Regions from separate parts of the Janthinobacterium sp. GW823-FHT06H09 genome, predicted to be linked through region 1. Evidence: predicted binding sites of a transcription regulator. Region 1 holds the regulator's gene; each other region holds the start of a gene.
The links. The regulator sigma-54, encoded in region 1, starts transcription at its own class of promoters, with help from an activator protein. The targets are predictions, from matches to a motif close to TGGCANGNAANCTGCTTT.
Positions count from the first base shown of each region.

Region 2: a site for sigma-54 is predicted at 3,934-3,951, ahead of adh (aldehyde dehydrogenase). Genes of this name have one in related genera too.
Region 3: a site for sigma-54 is predicted at 3,022-3,039, ahead of AC1Q6X_RS24805 (PEP-CTERM sorting domain-containing protein). Genes of this name have one in related genera too.
Region 4: a site for sigma-54 is predicted at 2,120-2,137, ahead of AC1Q6X_RS06690 (circularly permuted type 2 ATP-grasp protein). Genes of this name have one in related genera too.

Region 1 covers NZ_JBXAHC010000013.1:133,636-138,623, forward strand. The annotation lists gene AC1Q6X_RS21825 (enoyl-CoA hydratase/isomerase family protein) at 1-890, opposite strand, end outside; gene hpf (ribosome hibernation-promoting factor, HPF/YfiA family) at 1,022-1,381, opposite strand; gene AC1Q6X_RS21835 (RNA polymerase factor sigma-54) at 1,451-2,929, opposite strand; gene lptB (LPS export ABC transporter ATP-binding protein) at 2,934-3,689, opposite strand; gene lptA (lipopolysaccharide transport periplasmic protein LptA) at 3,689-4,270, opposite strand; gene lptC (LPS export ABC transporter periplasmic protein LptC) at 4,296-4,907, opposite strand; gene AC1Q6X_RS21855 (KdsC family phosphatase) at 4,950-4,988, opposite strand, start outside.
Region 2 covers NZ_JBXAHC010000030.1:10,149-15,136, reverse strand. The annotation lists gene AC1Q6X_RS27485 (PQQ-dependent methanol/ethanol family dehydrogenase) at 99-1,856, opposite strand; gene AC1Q6X_RS27480 (DUF779 domain-containing protein) at 1,883-2,272, opposite strand; gene adh (aldehyde dehydrogenase) at 2,328-3,848, opposite strand; gene AC1Q6X_RS27470 (beta-propeller fold lactonase family protein) at 4,185-4,988, opposite strand, start outside.
Region 3 covers NZ_JBXAHC010000019.1:34,224-39,211, reverse strand. The annotation lists gene AC1Q6X_RS24820 (amino acid ABC transporter ATP-binding/permease protein) at 1-578, opposite strand, end outside; gene cydD (thiol reductant ABC exporter subunit CydD) at 575-2,275, opposite strand; gene AC1Q6X_RS24810 (GbsR/MarR family transcriptional regulator) at 2,413-2,964, shown strand; gene AC1Q6X_RS24805 (PEP-CTERM sorting domain-containing protein) at 3,271-3,837, shown strand; gene AC1Q6X_RS24800 (hypothetical protein) at 3,997-4,176, shown strand; tRNA gene AC1Q6X_RS24795 (tRNA-Arg) at 4,248-4,322, opposite strand; tRNA gene AC1Q6X_RS24790 (tRNA-Pro) at 4,417-4,493, opposite strand; gene glmM (phosphoglucosamine mutase) at 4,631-4,988, opposite strand, start outside.
Region 4 covers NZ_JBXAHC010000003.1:402,074-407,061, forward strand. The annotation lists gene AC1Q6X_RS06680 (hypothetical protein) at 1-786, shown strand, start outside; gene AC1Q6X_RS06685 (sensor histidine kinase) at 870-1,997, shown strand; gene AC1Q6X_RS06690 (circularly permuted type 2 ATP-grasp protein) at 2,173-3,642, shown strand; gene AC1Q6X_RS06695 (alpha-E domain-containing protein) at 3,636-4,580, shown strand; gene AC1Q6X_RS06700 (transglutaminase family protein) at 4,580-4,988, shown strand, end outside.

The DNA.
Region 1 (4,988 bases):
CGCAGGCAATCGGCCACGCCCAGGTGGGCGCCCCGCTGCAGCAACTCCAGGGTCACCGACATCATCAAGGGCGAGCGCAGGCGCATGGCCGCCAGCGCCTTCGCCGCGAATGCGCCGTCATCCTGCGCCAGCGAGGCCATGATGGCGGCCACCGAACCCGCGCTGAAATGGCGGTCCAGCGCCGCGCGCGCCGTGGCCAGGAGGGAAGCGCCCGCCTCGGCCTGGAAAGGCGCCGCCAGCGCCTTGATGGCGACCGGCAAGGCCTCGCCCGGTGTGGACTCGAACAGGGCCAGCAGCGCCCCCATCTGCGCCTCGGGCAGATACACGTCGGCCAGGCCCGTGTACAGGGCGTCGGCCGCGTTGATCGTCAAACCCGTCAAGCCCAGGTACAGGCCCAGCTGACCGGCCAGACGGGACAAAAAGTAACTGCCGCCCACGTCGGGGAACAGGCCGATATTGACTTCCGGCATAGCCATGCGCGTGCGGCCTGTGACGATGCGCAGGCGGTTGCCGGGCCCCGCTTGCGCCACGCCCATGCCGCCGCCCATCACCACCCCATCCATGACGGCGATATACGGTTTCGGATAAAAATGGATCAAATGATTTAAAGCATATTCTTCCGTAAAGAAATCTTCCAGCAAGGCGCTGCCGCCCTGCGGCGTGGCCAGGCCCGCATCGTAAAAGAAACGGATGTCGCCACCCGCGCACAGGGCTTTTTCGCTGCTGGAGCGGATCACCACGGCGTCCACCTGCGGATCGTCGCGCCATGCCAGCAAGGCCGCGCTCAGGGCGCGCACCATCTCCAGCGACAGGGAATTCAAGGCTTTCGGACGGTCGAGCACGATGTGGCCCGTGCGGTGGCGGATGGAAATCTGGACGAGGTCGCTCATGGCAGGCAGGAAAGAAGTGAAAGTGCAAACATTCTAGCGCCTGCGCGGCGAACATTGCGTTTCGCTGGACGCAAAAAAGGGCGCAATGTGCGCCCTTAGTTGATCACAGCCGGTTGAAAGTCGCGGGCCGCTTAGGCGGGGGCGAATTCTTCTTCCGAACTGTCTGGCAGATGCTTGATCGCCTCTTTACCGTGCCCTTGCACTTTGGTTTTGTATTTCATCACTTGCCTATCGAGCTTGTCGATCAGGGTATCGATCGCGGCATACAGGTCGTGTGCCAGGCTTTCCACATAGACAGTTTTACCACTCAGACGCAGGTTGACTTCGGCCTTTTGACGTTTTTCTTTCTCTTTGAGGTTATCCACGGTCAGAATCACGGCGATATCGATAACTTGATCGAAATGACGTTTCACGCGCTCCAGCTTCGTTTGTACGTATTCACGGATGGCTGGTGTCACTTCGAGATGATGTCCGCTGATGGTGAGATTCATACACACTCCTAAAGATGATCGGGTTCGTGCGGTCCATCGTATCCGGCCCGCAGAGGAACCGAAAAAAACTTACAAACACTTACGCAGGCTCACTGGCGGAATTTTTAATGCTTCCCGGTATTTGGCAACAGTACGTCGCGCAATCACCATGCCTTGTTCCCCCAGCATGTCCGCAATCTTACTGTCGGATAAAGGATTTTTAGGGTCTTCTGCTCCTGTCAGTTGCACGATCAATGCCCGTATCGCCGTCGATGACGCTTCGCCCCCCGCTTCGGTGGCGACGTGGCTACCAAAGAAATATTTCAACTCGAACATGCCGTGCGGGGTCAGCATGTACTTTTGAGTTGTTACCCGCGAGATAGTACTCTCGTGTAAACCCAGTGTATCAGCTATTTCACGGAGCACAAGGGGGCGCATGGCAACGGCCCCATGCGAGAAAAAGTTCTTTTGTCTTTCTACTATCGCCTGCGCCACGCGCAGAATCGTGTCGAAGCGCTGGCGCATATTCTTGATCAGCCACTTGGCTTCCTGCAACTGTGCACCCATGGCGCCCTCGCCCTTGCCCTGCTTGAGCAAGTTGGCGTACATGGCATTGACGCGCAGGCGCGGCATGACGTCGTTGTTCAGGGTCACTTGCCAGCCATTGCGCGCGCGCTTGACGACGACGTCGGGCACCACGTAATCGGACACGTCCGCAGCGAACACGGCGCCCGGATGCGGGTTGCACTGGCGAATTACCGTCTGCGCTTCACGCAAGTCTTCATCGTCGCAATCGAGGGCTTTTTTCAGCTTGTTGAAATCGCGCTGGGCAAACCAGGCCAGGTGCTTTTCCACGATGACGAGGGCCATGCGCCGCGTCACCATGGCGATGTGCGGCAAGCGCTTGATCTGCAGCGCCAGGCATTCGGACGCATTGCGCGCGCCCACGCCGGGCGGATCGAAACTTTGCAGCAGCGACAAGGCCGTGCGCATCTCGTCGGCATCGATTTCCAGCTCTTCCGGCAGGCGCGCCAGGATGTCGTCGAGCGACTCTTCCAGGTAGCCATTGTCGTCGAGCGCGTCGATGATCAGCTCGACCAGCGCGCGGTCGCGCAATTCGAGCACCGTCACGCGCATCTGCTCCATCAGGTGTTCGCGCAGGGTGCAGTGATGGGCCTCCAGTTGCGGGCGGGAATCTTCGTCGTCGGGCGCCTTGCCCCGGCTCGCTTCGCTCCAGTCGCTGTCGCCGCCATCCGCGGCGGCCGGGCCCTCGCCCGCCTCGCCGTCAAAGGTTTCCGCTTCGGCCGGCGCCGCGGGCGCCTCCTGGCCTGGCGGCTGGGGCGGCGCTTCGGCCGGCGCGGCCGTGGAGCTCAAGGCCCCGTCGGACAGCAGGCGCAGCGAACGGTCGAGTGGATCGTCGAGGCGCTCGAGCAAGGGATTGTCCGTCAGCAGTTGCTCGAGTTCCTGATGCAATTCCAGAGTAGACAATTGCAACAGGCGTATCGATTGCTGCAACTGCGGCGTCAGTGCCAGGTGCTGCGAAGTGCGCAGCTGCAATGATTGTTTCATTGGCTTACATGCGGAAGTGTTCGCCCAGATAGACCCGGCGTACCGACTCGTTCGCGATGATGTCGTCGGGGCGTCCCGACGCCAGTACCGAGCCCTGGTTGATGATGTAGGCACGGTCGCAAATACCCAGCGTCTCGCGCACATTATGATCGGTGATCAGCACGCCGATATTGCGCTCCTTCAAGAAGCGCACGATGCGCTGGATCTCGATCACGGCGATCGGGTCGACGCCGGCGAACGGTTCGTCGAGCAGCACGAAACGGGGATCGGTGGCCAGGGCGCGGGCGATTTCCACGCGGCGGCGCTCGCCGCCCGACAGGGACAGCGCCTGGTTCTCGCGCAACTTTTCAATCTGCAAGTCGGCCAGCAGTTTATCCAGGCGTTCCTCGATCTCGGCCTTCTTCAAAGGACGGCCTTCGACGGTCTGGATTTCCAGCACGGCGCGGATATTGTCTTCCACCGTCAGCTTGCGGAACACGGACGCCTCCTGCGGCAGATACGACAGGCCCATCTGTGCGCGGCGGTGGATCGGCAGGCTGGAAATGTCCACGCCGCTGATGTCGATGCTGCCGCCATCCGACGGCACCAGGCCGACGATCATGTAGAACGAGGTGGTCTTGCCGGCGCCGTTCGGGCCCAGCAGCCCCACCACTTCGCCGCATTCGACTTGCAGCGAGACATCATGCACGACTTGCCGCTTGCCATAGGTTTTCTGCAGTCCGCGAACGATCAGGGTGCTGCCGCAACGGGTATTGTCCATTATTTCGTTCCTGGCACAGGTGTGGCCGGCGCTTTCTCCGCCGCGGGCGCCTTGGTCTTCGGCTGGATCACCATGCGCACGCTGCCGCCGTCGGAGGTGCTGGTGCCGCTGTCGGAATTTTCCATCTTGAATACTTCCTTGCGGCTGTCATACGAGATGAAGGCGCCATTGGCCACATCCGTCACTTTCGTGCCCTCCAGGCGCGTCAGCTTGGCCTTGGAAAACAGTTTCACCACTTCCGTCTTGTTGTCGTATTCCACGCGCTCCGCTTCGCCTTCGACCCACAGGTCGCCGGCGCCATCGCGCTTCTGGCGGAAGGTGGCCAGCTTGCCGGGATCGGCCCAGAAGGTGATGAACTGGTAGCCTTGCGGGTCTTCCGTGATCAGGGCCCGGCCCGCCTTCATGGTCAGCGTGCCCTTGACCAGCACGACGTCGCCCGTCAGGGTACGAATCTGCTTGACGTCATCGACGTGGCCGCTACGCGCCGTGATGACGGCTTCCTTCTCGGAATCGGCCTTCTCGGCATGCGCCACGCCCATGAGGGCCAGAGAAAATACGCTCAACAGCAAGATGTTCTTCATAGTATGGTTTCCTTGTTTCATTCTGTCATTTTGCCGCCGCGGCCGGGCGCGGTTTCGGCGGGAGGACCATGCGCAAGGCATTCTGCACTTCCACCACGCCGGTGGCGTTATTGGCCTTCATGCCGATACCATTGATGCGCGAGGCGCCCGTCAGGATATCGACAGGCACGTCCGTTTCCATTCTTTCTTCGTCCGGAAACACCGTCAGCGCTTCCGTCCTGACCGTCAGGTTCTGCGCCTTCGGACTGGCCACGCGGTCGATCACGACCTTGCGGTGCAGTTGCAGCCGGGTATTGTCCTGGTCGATATGCGCCAGTTCCGCATTCATGTTCAACGGCGGCATGCCCGGCGTCAGCTTGCGCACGAAGGGCTGGTCGATATCGGACGAATCGTCGGCCGGATAATGCGTGAGCTTGTTGCCCGACACGATATAGCTGGGCTTACCCGTCAAGTCCATGCGCACCAGGCTGAAATTGGTGATGAAATAGTCGGGCTCACCCAAATTCTTGCTGGCCTTGATGTCCTGGCCATTCTTGTTCATCACTTCAAGCAGCCAAAAGCTGGCCAGCGCGACGACGACCGCGCCCAGCAGGGTAAAAATCATGCGCCAGCGATGGGCGCCTCCTGGCTTACGCATAGGGTTTCACTCTTTCATAGGTCACTGGCGGCAAGGCGCACCTCACTCCAGGAACGGCGCCATGACGCGCGCATAGTTGTC
Region 2 (4,988 bases), on a different contig from region 1:
TGCGTAAACAAAAAACTGACGGCCTGGGCCGTCAGCAAAAAGAAAGCACCCGGCGGACAGGGAGACACCCATCCGTGTGGCCCGGACGCTTCACCCCGTTACTTCGACGCCAGCTTGAAGACCCACACGGAACCGCCCTGTTCCAGGAAGTTGACCTTCTTCGCCACCTCGCCGCCCCACAGCGGCACGGCGCCGCCCCAGCCAGAGACGACGGCCACGTATTGCGTGTCGCCATCCTGCCAGGTGACGGGCGGCGCCACGACGCCGGAACCCGTCTGGAATTTCCACAGTTCCTTGCCCGTCTTCGCGTCGACGGCTTTCAGGAAGCCTTCCGGCGTGCCGTAGAACACCAGATTACCGGCCGTGCTCATCACGCCGCCCCACAGCGGCGCGTTGTTCTTGATTTCCCAGACGATCTTGCCCGTCTTCGGATCGATGGCGCGCATGGCGCCGATGTAGTCGTCAAACAAGGGCTTGATGGTAAAGCCGGCGCCGAGGAAGGCGCCGCCCTTCTTGTAGCTGATCGGCTCGTTCCAGATGTCCATGCCCCATTCGTTCGCGGGAACGTAGAACAGCTTGGTTTGCGGCGAGTACGCCATCGGCATCTGGTTTTTTGCCCCCAGGAAAGCCGGCGCGGCAAACACGGTCGTGCCCTTCTTGCCTTCTTCTCCCTTGGTCGGGTCGCCAGGGCGGCCGGCGGCGATATAGTTCGGCCGGCCCGTCTTCAGGTCGATGCTGCTGGCCCAGGTGATTTTCTTGACGAACGGAAAGGCGTTCTGCAGCTTGCCGTTGGCCGCATCGATGACGTAGAAGAAACCGTTGCGGTCGGCCTTGCCGCCATAGCGCTTGCCATCCATGTCGAAGGTGACGAACTCGTTGGCGCCGTCGAAATCCCAGGCATCGTTTGGCGTGTTTTGATACGCCCACTTGATCTGCCCCGTTTTCACGTCCAGCGCCACGGTGGACGACGAGTACAGATTGTCGCCGGGACGCAGATGGCTGTTCCACGGCGCCGGGTTGCCGGTGCCGAAATACGCCAACTTGGTCTGCGGATCGTAGGTGCCGCCCATCCACGTCGAGGCGCCGCCCGTTTTCCACAGGTCGCCCGGCCAGGTCTTGTTCACGGTACCGGACACGCCGTTATCGATGGCCTTGCCGTCCTTGTCGTAGCGGTGGCCCATATGGCCTTCCACCGTCGGACGGCTCCACACGAGGTCGCCCGTCATGGGGTTGCGCGCCTCGACCCGGCCGACGATGCCGAATTCGCCGCCCGACACGCCTGTCAGCAGCAAACCTTCGGCGATCAGCGGCGCCGCCGTCATCGAGTAGCCGGCCGCGTAATCGTCAACTTTCTCCTTCCAGACGATCTTGCCCGTGTTCTGGTCCAGCGCCACCAGGTAGGCGTCCAGCGTGCCGAAGATCACCAGGTTGCCGTACAGGGCCGCGCCGCGGTTGACCACGTCGCAGCACGGCATGATGCCGTCCGGCAAGCGATGCTCATATTTCCACAGTTTGGCGCCCGTTTTCAGGTCGACGGCAAAGATGCGCGAATACGATGCCGTGACGAACATCTTGCCGTTGTGAATCAACGGCTGCGATTCCTGGCCCCGCTGTTTTTCGCCGCCGAACGAGAACGACCAGGCCGGCACCAGCTTGGCCACGGTCTTGTCATTGATCTGCGTCAACGGCGAATAGCGCTGGCCCTGCGTGCCCATGCCGAACGACAGCACGCTGGACGGATTCTTCGCCGTGCTGTCGAGCATGGCGGTGGTGACATTGCCCACGTCGGCCGCCTGGACCAGTGATGCCAAGCCCAAACCGATGAGTATCCCCATGATGTTTTTCTGCACAATCATCTCCCTCTGTTTTATTAGTATGTGTGTCAAGTCTTGCGGTGTTCATGCGGCTGGGCATGCAACAAGGCGCACTCTTCATCGGTGAACAGGCGCGAGCGCGTCAAAAAGCGCTTGCCCGTGCCGTTGTCGAGTGAAAACATGCCGCCATTGCCATCGACCACATCGATAATCAACTGGGTATGCTCCCAGTACTCGAATTGCTCGAGTCCCATGTAGAACGGTGCGCCATTCAAATTGCCGAGATAAATGTCGGTATCGCTGACATCGAACTCGCCCAGCGCGTAGCACATGGGCGCACTGCCGTCGCAGCAGCCGCCCGACTGAAAAAACATCAGCGGGCCGTGACGCTGGCGCAACTTGTCCATCATTTCCAGCGCCGCATCGGTGGCGACCACCCTGGCAATTGCTGCACTCATGGCATCCCTTTCTGCGCGCCGCGCCTGGACTACGGGCGCGGCGCCTGTTGCCGGTTTAGAAGAAGCCCAGCGCTTTCGGGCTATAGCTCACCAGCAAGTTCTTCGTTTGCTGGTAGTGGTCGAGCATCATCTTGTGGTTTTCGCGGCCGATGCCCGATTGCTTGTAGCCGCCGAAAGCGGCGTGGGCTGGATACAGGTGGTAGCAATTGGTCCACACGCGGCCCGCCTGGATGGCGCGGCCCATGCGGAAGGCGCGCGAACCGTCACGCGTCCACAAGCCGGCGCCCAAGCCGTACAAGGTATCGTTGGCAATCGCCAGCGCTTCAGCTTCATCCTTGAAGGTGGTCACGGACACGACCGGTCCAAAAATTTCTTCCTGGAAGATGCGCATCTTGTTGTGCCCCTTGAACACGGTCGGACGCACGTAATAGCCGCCTTCCAGGTCGCCCGCCTGCGTGTTGCGCTCGCCCCCAGCCAGCACCTCGGCGCCTTCCTGGCGGCCGATGTCGAGGTAGGACAGGATTTTTTCCAGCTGCTCCTGCGACGCTTGGGCGCCGATCATGGTGGAAGAATCGAGCGGATTGCCCTGCTTGATGGCGGCCACGCGCTTCAGGGCCCGTTCGATGAATTTCTCGTAGATCGATTCCTGGATCAGCACGCGCGATGGGCAGGTGCACACCTCGCCTTGATTCAGCGCGAACATCGCAAAGCCTTCCAGGCACTTGTCGAAATACTCGTCGTCCGCATCCATCACGTCTTCAAAGAAGATGTTCGGCGATTTGCCGCCCAGCTCCAGGGTGACGGGAATCAGGTTTTGCGCGGCATAGCCCATGATCAGGCGGCCCGTGCCCGTTTCGCCCGTAAAGGCAATCTTGGCGATGCGCTTGCTCGAGGCCAGCGGCTTGCCCGCTTCCAGGCCGAAACCGTTGATGATGTTCAACACGCCCGGTGGCAGCAGGTCGCCGATCAGCTCGATCAACACCATGATGGAAGCGGGGGTTTGCTCTGCCGGTTTCAGGACGACGCAATTGCCGGCCGCCAGGGCTGGCGCCAGTTTCCACACGGCCATCAGAATCGGGAAATTCCACGGAATAATCTGGCCCACGACACCCAGCGGCTCGTGGTAGTGGTAGGCATAGGTTTCCGCATCGATTTGCGCGACGGAACCTTCCTGCGCGCGGATGCAGCCGGCGAAGTAACGGAAATGGTCGATGGCCAGCGGAATGTCCGCGTTCATCGTTTCGCGGATCGGCTTGCCGTTATCGATCGTTTCCGCCGTGGCGATCAGGCTCAGGTTCTGTTCGATGCGGTCGGCGATGCGGTTCAGGATATTGGCGCGCTCAGCGGGCGAGGTCTTGCCCCAGGCATCCTTGGCGGCATGGGCGGCGTCCAGCGCCAGCTCGACGTCTTCCGTCGTGGAACGGGCGATTTCGCAAAATGGCAAGCCCGTGATCGGCGTGATGTTAGGAAAGTATTCACCTTTTACTGGTGCAACGAATTTGCCGCCGATGTAATTGTCATAGCGTTGTTTGAAGGGATTGGCTACGCCCAGTTTGCTGATGTCTGCGAGATTCATGTCGTCCTCTATCGGGTTAATTAGAATGGAATTACTTAATTAAAATCAAACGTCCTGGTACAGATGGGGTGAGTACACGCAGTCTTCCGCAAATGCCGTGCCAGCTCGCCATCCCACTACAAACTTAGCCGCTTTTACCCCTGTTACAAGGGCGCGGCCTCAATGCCGGTGCGCTTTTCGGCGCATGCCCGGGCTTGAGCCGCGGGAGCGGGCCTGTTTGCGTTTTGAACAAGGTGAAGGCATCCTGTTCCAATCCGGGCCAGCCCTGCTGCTGCGGCCCGTCGCCGCTGCACAATGGAACAGGTGTACCAGACTGGAACACCTGTTCCTGTAACGCTACCGAATCACCACGCCCCATGGCAATTCGCCGACGGCAATATCGGCCACCTTGCGCGCGCTGGCCGTATCGATGACGGAGACGCTGTTCGAGCGGCCATTGGCCACGTACAGCTTGGCCCCGTCGGGCGTGATGGCCATGTTCCATGGGCGCTTGCCGACGGGAATGGTGGCCGTCACCTGCTTGCTGGCCGTATCGATCACCATCACCGTGCCGTCCGTGCCATTCGATACATACACTTGCTTGCCACCGGGATGGACGACGATGCCATTCGCATTCTTACCTGCTGGAATGGTGGCGATGGCCTTGCGCGCCGTCATATCGATCACGTAGACGGCATTGACCAGTTCGCACGCCACGTAGGCAAGGCCCGAATCCGGACTGAAACCGATGCCGCGCGGACGCAAGCCCACGGCAATGGACGCGACCTGGCGGCGTTGCGCCACGTCGATGACATCGACTTGCTCGGCCTCTTCCGCACTGACCAGCAGCCAGCGCCCATCGGGGCTGAAGACGGCATGTTCCGGGTTGCGTCCCTGCACCTTGATATCGGCAAGCACGACGCCCGTCTGGCCATCAAGCAAGGCCACGCTATTGTTTTCCTCGACGGCCACGGCCACGTAACGACCGTCGTGCGAGGCGCTCACGCCTTCGGGCGACTTGCCCAGCGCCACCATTCGGACTGGTGCGCCAGCTTCGTTATCGATCAGCAGCAAGGCGCTGCTGGCCGCATCGGTGACAAACAATTGCCGCCCGGTGGGGTCGGCGGCGATGCCGCGCGGACGCTTGCCTGTGGCGATCTG
Region 3 (4,988 bases), on a different contig from region 1:
CGGCGGGCGCCGCGCGCCAGAAGCCAGCTGATGCCGCCGCCGGCGGCCAGCAGCCACGCGGCCAGGCCCAGGCCCAGCTGCCACTGCATCACGCCCAACGCCACGCCGGCCAGCAGGGCCACGCACAGTGCCGTGAAGGCGGGCACCAGCAGGCGCAGATACAGCGATTCGAGCGCGTCGATATCGGCCGTCAGGCGGAACAGCAGCCTGGCGGGCTGGCGCAGCAGGCGGCTGGCCGCTTCCGGACGCGACCAGCCGCGAAACAGCTGCACGCGGATGGCCGCCAGGGCGGCGAACGTGGCGTCGTGCGTGACGAGGCGCTCCGCATAGCGCGAGCCAGTGCGGCCGATAGCCAGCAGGCGGATGCCGGCCGACGGGCCGAACACGTCGAACAGGATGGCCGTCGAGGCATGCAGGCCGGCGATCGAGGTGGCCGTGATGAACCAGCCGGACAAGCCCAGCAAGGCCATGCCGGCCACGGCCGTCAGGGCCGCCAGCACGGCGCCCCCGATCAGCTTGCGGGGCTGGGCCAGCAGCAATTGCCGCAGCACGGGGTGCGATATCAGCGATGTTTTCATGCGCGCGCCTCTGCCTTCTGCGTCTGCGCATGCGCCTGGGCATCAACTTGCACCGTGCGCTGCAGCCGGCCAGCCAGCACGGGGTCGTGCGTGGCGACAAGCATCGTCTTGCCTTTTGCCAGGGCCAGCAAGGCGTCCGTGACGCGCGCCGCCGTTTCGCTGTCCAGGTGGGCCGTCGGCTCATCGACCAGCAGCAAGTCCGCATGCGGATGCAGGGCCACGCGGGCCAAGGCCAGGCGCACGGCTTCACCGCCGGACAAGCCCTGGCCGCCATCGCTGAGCATGACGGCCGGCTGCGCCTGCGCCACGCTGGCCAGGTCGGCCAGGTGCAGCGCCTGCGTCACGTGCGCGGCGTTCGCACCTGCCCGGCCCAGTGTCACGTTCTGGCTGACGGACGCGGCAAACACGTGCGGACGCTGGCCCATCCAGGCCATGCGCTGGCGCACGGTATTGACCGTACCGTCATTCAGGCGCACGCCGCCGATGCGGATGTCGCCGCCGCCGGCGGGCAGCAAGCCGGCCAGCAAGGACAGCAAGGTGGTCTTGCCCGCGCCGCTGGCGCCCAGCAGGGCCACGTGTTCGCCGGCGCGCACGCTCAAGTCCAAGCCGTCGAACACGGGCGCTTCGCCGGGATGGGCAAAGCGCAGTTGATGGATGTCAATGGCGGGCGGCGGCGCCACCGCCATGGCGGCGGCGGAGACGGCGGCAACTTCCGCACCAAAGCCCGGCAAAGGCACGCCCTCGGCGGCCAGATCGTGCAGTCCGGCCAGGCCCGCCTCGCCGGCCGCCTTGTCGTGCCAGACGGCGGCCAGCTCGCGCAGCGGCTCGAAGAACGCGGGCGCCAGCAGCAGGATGAACAAGCCCTGCCCCAACGTCAGTTCGCGGCCCCAGGTGCCGAAATCGAGGCTGCCCAGCAGCGAGAAGCCGATGAAGGCGGCCACCATGGCCACGCCCAGCGCGGAAAACAGTTCCAGCACGGCGGACGACAAAAAGGCGATGCGCAGCACCACCATCGTACGCCGGCGCACGGATTGCGACGAGACGTCCAGCCGCGCGGCCGTGGCATCGACGGCATCGAGCGCGCGCAAGGTGGCCAGGCCGCGCAGGCGGTCCAGCAGAAAGGCGTTCATGCTGCCCATTTCCACCATCTGCGCGCGGCTGGCCGCCTGCGCACCCATGCCCACGAGGGCCATGAAGACGGGAATCAGAGGCGCGGCGATGAGCAGGATCAGCGCGGCGATCCACGACAGCGGCGTCACCACGGCGAGGATCACGAGCGGCACGAGCATGACTTTCCAGCGCGCCGGCTTGTAGCGCACCAGATACGGCACGATGGCTTCGGCCTGCTCGGCAATGACGCTGGCCGCCTGGCCTGACTGGGCGCGCTGGCGGTCCAGCGGCGAACGGCGCGCCAGCGCCTGCGCCACTTGCCCGCGCAAGGTGGACAGGTGCGCGCGCGCGGCCGCATACATGCGCCGCGCGCCCCACGCTTCGCAGCCGGCGCGCAGCATGCCCAGCAGCAGCACGCCGGCGGCCGGCAACAGGGCCGCGCGCCACGGCGCGCCATCGAGCATGGCTTGGACGGCCCAGGCCAGCAAGGCCGCTTGCGGCAGCCACAGCAAGGCGGCGCCGCCTTGCGCCAGACTGGCGGCACGGGGAAGAATAAAGCGGGGCAAGGACAGTGGCGAGGTCGTCATCTTATATTTTTTGAGTTTTCAGAATTTTCTGTAAATTCGATTTTTTGTATAATACTGCGAAACATGACATATATCAATTGACCCTGGCGGTTTGGCGTGAAAAAATTCAGATAATTATGAAAACTCAAAATATCCAAATGACGCCGCTGATCCTGACCTTCGTCAGCCATTTCGGCGAGATGGGCAGCCGCTGGGGCTTTAACCGCACGGTGGGGCAAGTGTACGCCTTGTTGTTTGTCGCGGAGCATCCTTTGCACGCGGATGAAATCGCGGAGCACCTGAGTTTTTCGCGCTCGAACGTGAGCATCGGCCTGAAGGAATTGCAGGGCTGGGGCTTGATCCGCCAGTCGCGCATCCCCGGCGACCGGCGCGAGTATTTTTCCTCGCTGGGCGACGTGTGGCAAATCTTCCGCGTGGTGGCCGCCGAGCGCCGCCGCCGCGAGGTGGCCCCGACCTTGACAGTGCTGCGCGAAGCGCTGCTGGCCCCGGCCACGGAACCCGTGGATCAATATGCGCAGGAGCGCATGCGCGAAATGTATGAACTGGTCGACCTGGCCAACACCTGGTTCGACGACTTGCAGCGCCTGTCGCCCGAATCGATGGCGCAACTGATGAAAATGGGCGCCAAGGTACAAAAGCTGCTCAACGCCAAGGATCGCCTGTTTGGCGTCAGCAACAACAGCGACTGAAGCACCCGCCTCCCCTTTTCCCAAGTCCGAACGCCGCTAGCACAAGCTGGCGCGCCTTGTCACGCTATTTCCTAACGTCATGTTGGCCATCGCTAGCACATCCATACATAGCCGCATGCGATGTTGTCAAGCAAACCAATAGAATTATTAAAATTGTATTAATTTACATCAAGAGTAAGCTTGCATTTGCGTACTCAATACGCGCAGGAAATAGCAGCTAAAAACGGGCAATGGGATGACTTCCCCGGCAGGCAGGGGCGTATCCCTACACGATGTAGCAACTGTCTCAAGCACAAGGGGATTTTCATGAAAAGCATAAAAAGCATTGCCGTCAAGGCATCCATGCTGGCCGCAATGACCGTACTGGCAAGTGCAGCGCAAGCGGCCACCTGGGTCGATGTGGGGCCGGCCAGCGGTTTCGTCATTGCCGGCAGCACCGTCACCTATTCGCCATCACCGGCATTGGAGGTGAAATATTATGACGATAATCTGGTGCCGCAGAGCCCCTCGGACATCCAGGGCTACATCAATGGCGTGTTCGGCAGCAGCCTGGGCGCCGCCGTTTCGTATTGCGACAGCGCCACTTCGGGCTGCACTGCCGGCACCACGGCAGGCCTGAGCGGCGGGGTCAATTCCTATACGAGCGCGGCCGCCTATGACTATCTGGCCATCCACTTCGGCCAGGGCGAACTGGTGTTCCACTGGGCCGCGCCAGTGGCTGCCGGCACCACGTTCACGGTGGAAGGCCTGCCCAAGGATCTGAGCAACTACAGGGCCTTCATTTCCGCCGTGCCGGAACCTGAAACCTATGCCATGCTGCTCGCCGGCCTGGGCCTGCTGGGCTTCCTGGCACGCCGCCGCCAGGGAAAGTAAGCATCACCAGCGGCAGCGGCGCAACGGCGTCCGCTGCCGCCTCCATGCCAGCCGCATCTTTACGCCGCGCTTGCGGCGCCAGGCACGCTTTTTACACCATTTTTAGATCCCTCTCGCTATGCTCGACGGCATCCACTGCTGATCGACGAGGGAGATCTCATGCACGAACAACCGTTTCAGCCACGCGCGCGCAGCGTGATCCGCCAGCACTTGCCCGCGCGGGAACGGCTGCGCCTGGCCCGGCTGTCCAGCAAGAAAATGGGGTCGCTACTATCCGCGCTGCTGTTCGCGGCGCCGCTGTTGTATTTGCTGAGCGTGGTACTGTTTGCGCAGCCGTGACACGGCAGGCAGGCAAAAGATGAAGAGTGATGGCAATGCGACAGGCTGTCGCGTGCATGACCAGCATGAACTGGTCCGCCCAGAGGGAATCGAACCCCCATTCACGGTTTAGAAGACCGTTGTCCTATCCGTTGAACGATGGGCGGAAAGGTGCAGCATTTTAGTCTATGCGCGCCAGCAATGCCAAGGCGTCGCACAATAGAAAACGGGCTGTCATTTCTGACAGCCCGCTTATGACTTTGGTCGGAGTACAAGGATTCGAACCTTGGACCCCCTGGTCCCAAACCAGGTGCGCTACCGGGCTGCGCCACACTCCGAAGACAAGATAATAACGCCCCTGCCCAATTTCGTCAATTGCCCCAGGCGAATTAGATGGAAATAACTATCGCGCCTGCTTGAAGAGGCTTGCTGAAAACGTTCAGGGCAAGGCAGTGCAACGCCGCCTTGGGCGTTTTCAGCTGCCGACCTTGTCGGCGATGCGGCGCGCCATGCTCTCGGCCTTCTCCTTGTCCTTCGCCTCCACCATCACACGGATCAGCGGTTCGGTGCCCGAAGCGCGGATCAGCACGCGGCCCGTGTCGCCCAGTTCGGCCTCGACCAGCTCTTTCTCGGCCACCATGGCGGCATTCTTCTGCCAGTCGAAACCGGGCGCCACGCGCAGATTGATCAGGGTTTGCGGGAACAGCACCAGTTCGGCCAGGCATTGCTGCAGGCTTTGGCCGCTGCGCTTGAGCGCGGACAATACTTGCAGCGCAGAGACGATGCCGTCGCCCGTCGTGTGGCGGTCCAGACACAGCAAATGGCCCGAGCCC
Region 4 (4,988 bases), on a different contig from region 1:
AAAAGCGGCTTCAAGGGCGATGCGCGGGCGCAAGCCACCTGTCTGCTGCGCCCCGTGAAACTGTATGCGCGTCTGGGCGACAGCGCGCCGCTGCCGGCCTTTCTTGCCGCCCACGTCGGCCAGCGCACGGGCATCGTCCCCATCGCCCTGCGCGCCTGGCTGGCGGAACAAGGCATCGCCGAGGCGGACGCGGGCGGCGCCGTCGATGCACCGCTGTCGCGCGCCGTGGGCCGGCTGGCCGCGCCCATGGCCCGCTATTTCGTCATCCACGACACCAGCTACCCGAATTTCTTGTTAGAAACTATTCCCGATCACATCAACGACGCCAGCTGGGATTTCAACGACTTCAGCTTGCGCAATCCGGCGCTGGGCGGCGGTCCGAAAGGCCATGTCTACGTGAACCGCCTCGGCGATTCATTGGCCGTGCGCGACTTTGGCACGGCCAGCTATGCCAGCAAGCTGGAAAAGGACAAGCCGTCGCTGACGGGTCTGTTCCTGCACGTGGAACTGGTGCAGCCGCGCAACTCCGTGCCCGGCGGCGGCAAGGGCAACGACGGCCTGGCGCCCGATCCCGGCTTTACGCCGGCCCAATACGACCGCCTGGCCCTGCTGTATATCGCCGCCAGCGTGCGCAAGGGCACGTGGCTGATTCCCGCCTTCCACGCCGTGCTCGATACGGGCTTTGCGAACGGTCATGACGACCCGCAAAACTTTTCGCTGGAGCAATGGGATGCGGCCCTCAGCCATTTGAGCGCCGTCATGACAGGCGCCCACGCGTCAAATTGAACGCCACCTGCGCGCCGATTTGGAGGATACTTTAGCTCCCGCCTTGCATCGCGCGGATGCCGGGATGTCGATGGGGAGCCGCGATGACCTATGCCTCTGACCAGAAAATGCTTGCGCTGGACATGCCCGCCCGCACGCGGCGCATCTTCAGCATGCGCGATGCCGTGCTGACGCAGTGGGAGCACGAGGTGCGCGCCAAGGTACGCGGCGCCGATGCCTTGCTCACGCCCATCCTCATCAACACCTTGCCCGCCTTCTTCGACAACCTGGCCGAAGCGCTCACGCCAGGCTACCCGCGCGACGACGCCACCAGCAACACCAACGCGCCTGCCGTGCATGGCAACGAACGGGCGCGCATGACCAGCTATGGCCCGGAACAGGTAATTCAGGAATACCAGATTTTCCGCGACTGCTTCGCCGCCGCCGCGCTGGAGGCGGGCGTGCCGCTGCGGCGAAAGGACTGGAAGGTGATCAATGCCTCGATCGATACGGGCATCCGCGAAGCCATCCTGGAATTTACCGCCATGCACGAAAGTTTTCAGCGCCGCATCGCCGCCGGGCTGTCGCACGACATGCGCAATCCCCTGTCCGTCATGCTCAACAGTGCACAGCTGCTGCAGCGGCGCGCGCAACAGCCGGACGTGGCGGCGCTGGCGCTGAAAATTATCGAGCACGGCAAGCGCCTCGACGACATGATCCAGGAATTGCTCGATACGCTCAGCTACCACCGGGGACAAAAGCTGCCCCTCGTCCTGCGGCGCCTCGACGTACTGCCGCTGGCACGGCAGGTTGCCGACAGCGTCAATATCGGCCATCCGGGCAAATGCATGGTCAGCGGCACCTCCGTGACGGGCTGGTGGTGCGAAAATTCGCTGCGCCGTGCCCTGGAAAACCTCGTCGTCAATGCCGTCAAGTATGGCGACGACGGTCCCATCCATATTCATATCGACAGTTTGCGCGAACGCATGATCTTGAGCGTGCACAACACGGGCAGCAATATCGCGCAAGACCAGACGCAGCGCATCTTCGAATACCTGCGCCGCGAGCACGAAGGCAACGCGCCCGGCTGGGGCATCGGCCTGCCCTTCGTGCAAAACGTGGCGGAAAGCCACGGCGGCAGCGCGCTGGTCGACAGTGCGCCGGAAACGGGCACCACGTTTACCATCGACCTGCCGATCGATTGCCGGCCCTTCGTCACGCCAGGCGCCTGACCTCACCTGCCCTGCGCCCCATCTGCCGGCAAAATCGCTGCCGTAGCGCACCAAAGCGGTGCGGATGACGGTTTTACGCCACAAAAGTGGTCATTTTTTACATACTTTCGGGCGTGCGCCATTGGCACGCTTCCTGCTGAGCTATAGTCAGACACGGCTCAAGGGAAATCACAACATGGCAAATTTTTTCAATGAAATGACTGCAGATGACGTGGGTACGGACAGCAAGGTACGTGAACACTATCGTGAATTCAACAACTGGCTGGAACAGCAATCGCCCGAGACCATCGCCCGCAAGCGGGCCGAAGCCGACCTGACGTTCCGCCGCGTCGGCATCACGTTCGCCGTCTACGGCGACGATGCCGGCACGGAACGCCTGATTCCGTTCGACACCATCCCCCGCATCATCCCCGCTGCCGAATGGGCGCAGATGCAGACGGGCCTGATCCAGCGCGTGCAAGCCTTGAACATGTTCATCCATGATATCTATCATGAACAAAACATCATCAAGGCGGGCATCATTCCCGCCGAGCAAATCTACAAGAATGCCCAGTACCGCCCGGAAATGCAGGGCATTGCCGTCGCTTCCGACATCTATGCGCACATCGCCGGCGTCGACATCGTGCGCGCGGGCCAGGGCGAATTCTATGTACTGGAAGACAATCTGCGGGTGCCGTCCGGCGTATCCTACATGCTGGAAGACCGCAAGATGATGATGCGGCTGTTCCCGGAACTGTTCGCGCGCAACCGCATCGCGCCCGTCGACCATTACCCGGACATGCTGCTCGACAACCTGCGCTCCGTCGCGCCCATGGGCGTCGATGACCCGACGGTCGTCGTCATGACGCCCGGCATGTACAACTCCGCCTACTTCGAGCACGCTTTCCTGGCCCAGCAGATGGGCGTGGAACTGGTCGAAGGCAAGGATTTGTTTGTCAACGACAATTCCGTCTACATGCGCACCACGCGCGGGCCCAAGCGCGTCGACGTCATTTATCGCCGCGTCGACGACGATTTCCTCGACCCGCTGGCCTTCCGCTCCGATTCCTCGCTGGGCGTGCCGGGCCTGCTGTCCGTCTACCGCGCGGGACGGGTCACCCTGGCCAACGCCATCGGCACGGGCGTGGCCGACGACAAGTCGATCTACCCCTTCGTGCCCGACATGATCAAATTCTACCTGTCGCAGGAACCGATCCTCAACAACGTGCCCACGTACCAGTGCCGCAAGGCGGCCGACCTGTCCTACGTGCTGGCCAACTTGCCGAAACTCGTCGTCAAGGAAGTGCATGGCGCGGGCGGCTACGGCATGCTGGTGGGGCCCGCGTCGAGCCTGGCGCAGATCGAGGATTTCCGCCAGCGCCTGCTGGCCAATCCGGACGGCTACATCGCCCAGCCGACCTTGGCCCTGTCCGCCTGCCCCACGTATGTCGAGGCCGGCATCGCGCCGCGCCACATCGATTTGCGTCCGTTCGTGCTGTCCGGCAAGACGATTTCCATGGTACCGGGCGGCTTGACCCGCGTGGCGCTCGGCGAAGGCTCGCTGGTGGTCAATTCTTCGCAGGGAGGCGGCACCAAGGATACCTGGGTACTGGAAGCCACATTATCAGAAGAAAAAGCAGCTTTTGCAGGAGAGAAAACATGCTGAGCCGCACTGCCGATCATTTGTTCTGGATGGCCCGCTACACGGAGCGGGCGGAAAATACGGCGCGCATGCTCGACGTCAACATGCAAACGTCCATGCTGCCCCAGTCCGAGCAGGACGCGGAGCAAGGCTGGCGCGCCACCCTGGGCATTTCCGAGCTGCAAAGCGCGTACGACCACCAATATGGCCGCTTCCATACGCGCGACGTGCTCGACTTCATGGTGCGCGACCCGAACAACCCCTCGTCCATCCTGGCCTGCCTGACGGGTGCGCGCGAAAACGCCCGCGCCGTGCGGGGGACGTTGACGACGGAAGTGTGGGAAATCCAGAACGCCACCTGGCTCGACATGCAGAAGCGCCTGAAAAGCAATCTGCTGGAAACGGACCCCAGCGCCTTCTTCGAATGGGTCAAATACCGCTCGCATCTGTCGCGCGGCGTGACCCTGGGCACCATGCTCAAGGACGAAGCCATCCACTTCATTCGCCTGGGCACCTTCCTCGAGCGGGCCGACAACACGGCGCGCATCCTCGACGTGAAGTTCCATGGCGCGCGCGACACCTCCAAGGACATCACCCAGCGCGACTTTTACTACTGGGCCGCCCTGCTGCGCTCCGTGTCCGGCTTCGAGATCTACCGCAAGGTCTACCGCGACGTGATCACGCCGGCGCGCGTGGCGGAATTGCTGATGCTGCGCGGCGACATGCCCAGGTCGCTCCTTGCCTGCATGGATGACGTGGTGGAAAATCTGAAACATATCCGCAACGACGTGTCGGCCGATACGGAGCGGTTCGCCGGCAAGCTGCATGCGGAACTGAAATTCGGCCATATCGACGACATCATGAAGGCGGGCTTGCACCATACCCTGACTGAGTTTCTGGAAAACATCTATGAGCTGGGCAACCGGGTCAGCCGCGACTTCCTCGTTCCCCTGGCGGCCTGATGCAGCTCACCATCCGCCACGAAACCCGCTACGCCTACAGTGCACCGCTGGCCTATACCATCCAGCAGCTGCACCTGACGCCGCGTATCGAGCCGCAGCAGCGGGCCCTGTCCTGGCAAATCACGACGCCGGGCCAGTGCCACGCCTATACGGATGCCTACGGCAATCTGTCGCACATGCTGACCATTAACGGCAGCCATCAATCGCTGAGCCTGGTCGCCCAGGGCTTGGTGGAAACCATCTACCCGCACAAGGGGCGGCTGAACCTGGTCGATACCCTGTCGCCGCTGTTGTTTACCATGCCGACGCCGCTGACGCAGGCCAACCCCGCCATTGTGGAACTGACGGCCGCCAGCCTGCCGGACCGCCGCGTGACGGCCGGCACGGGCCATTTGCTGCGCCTGGCCG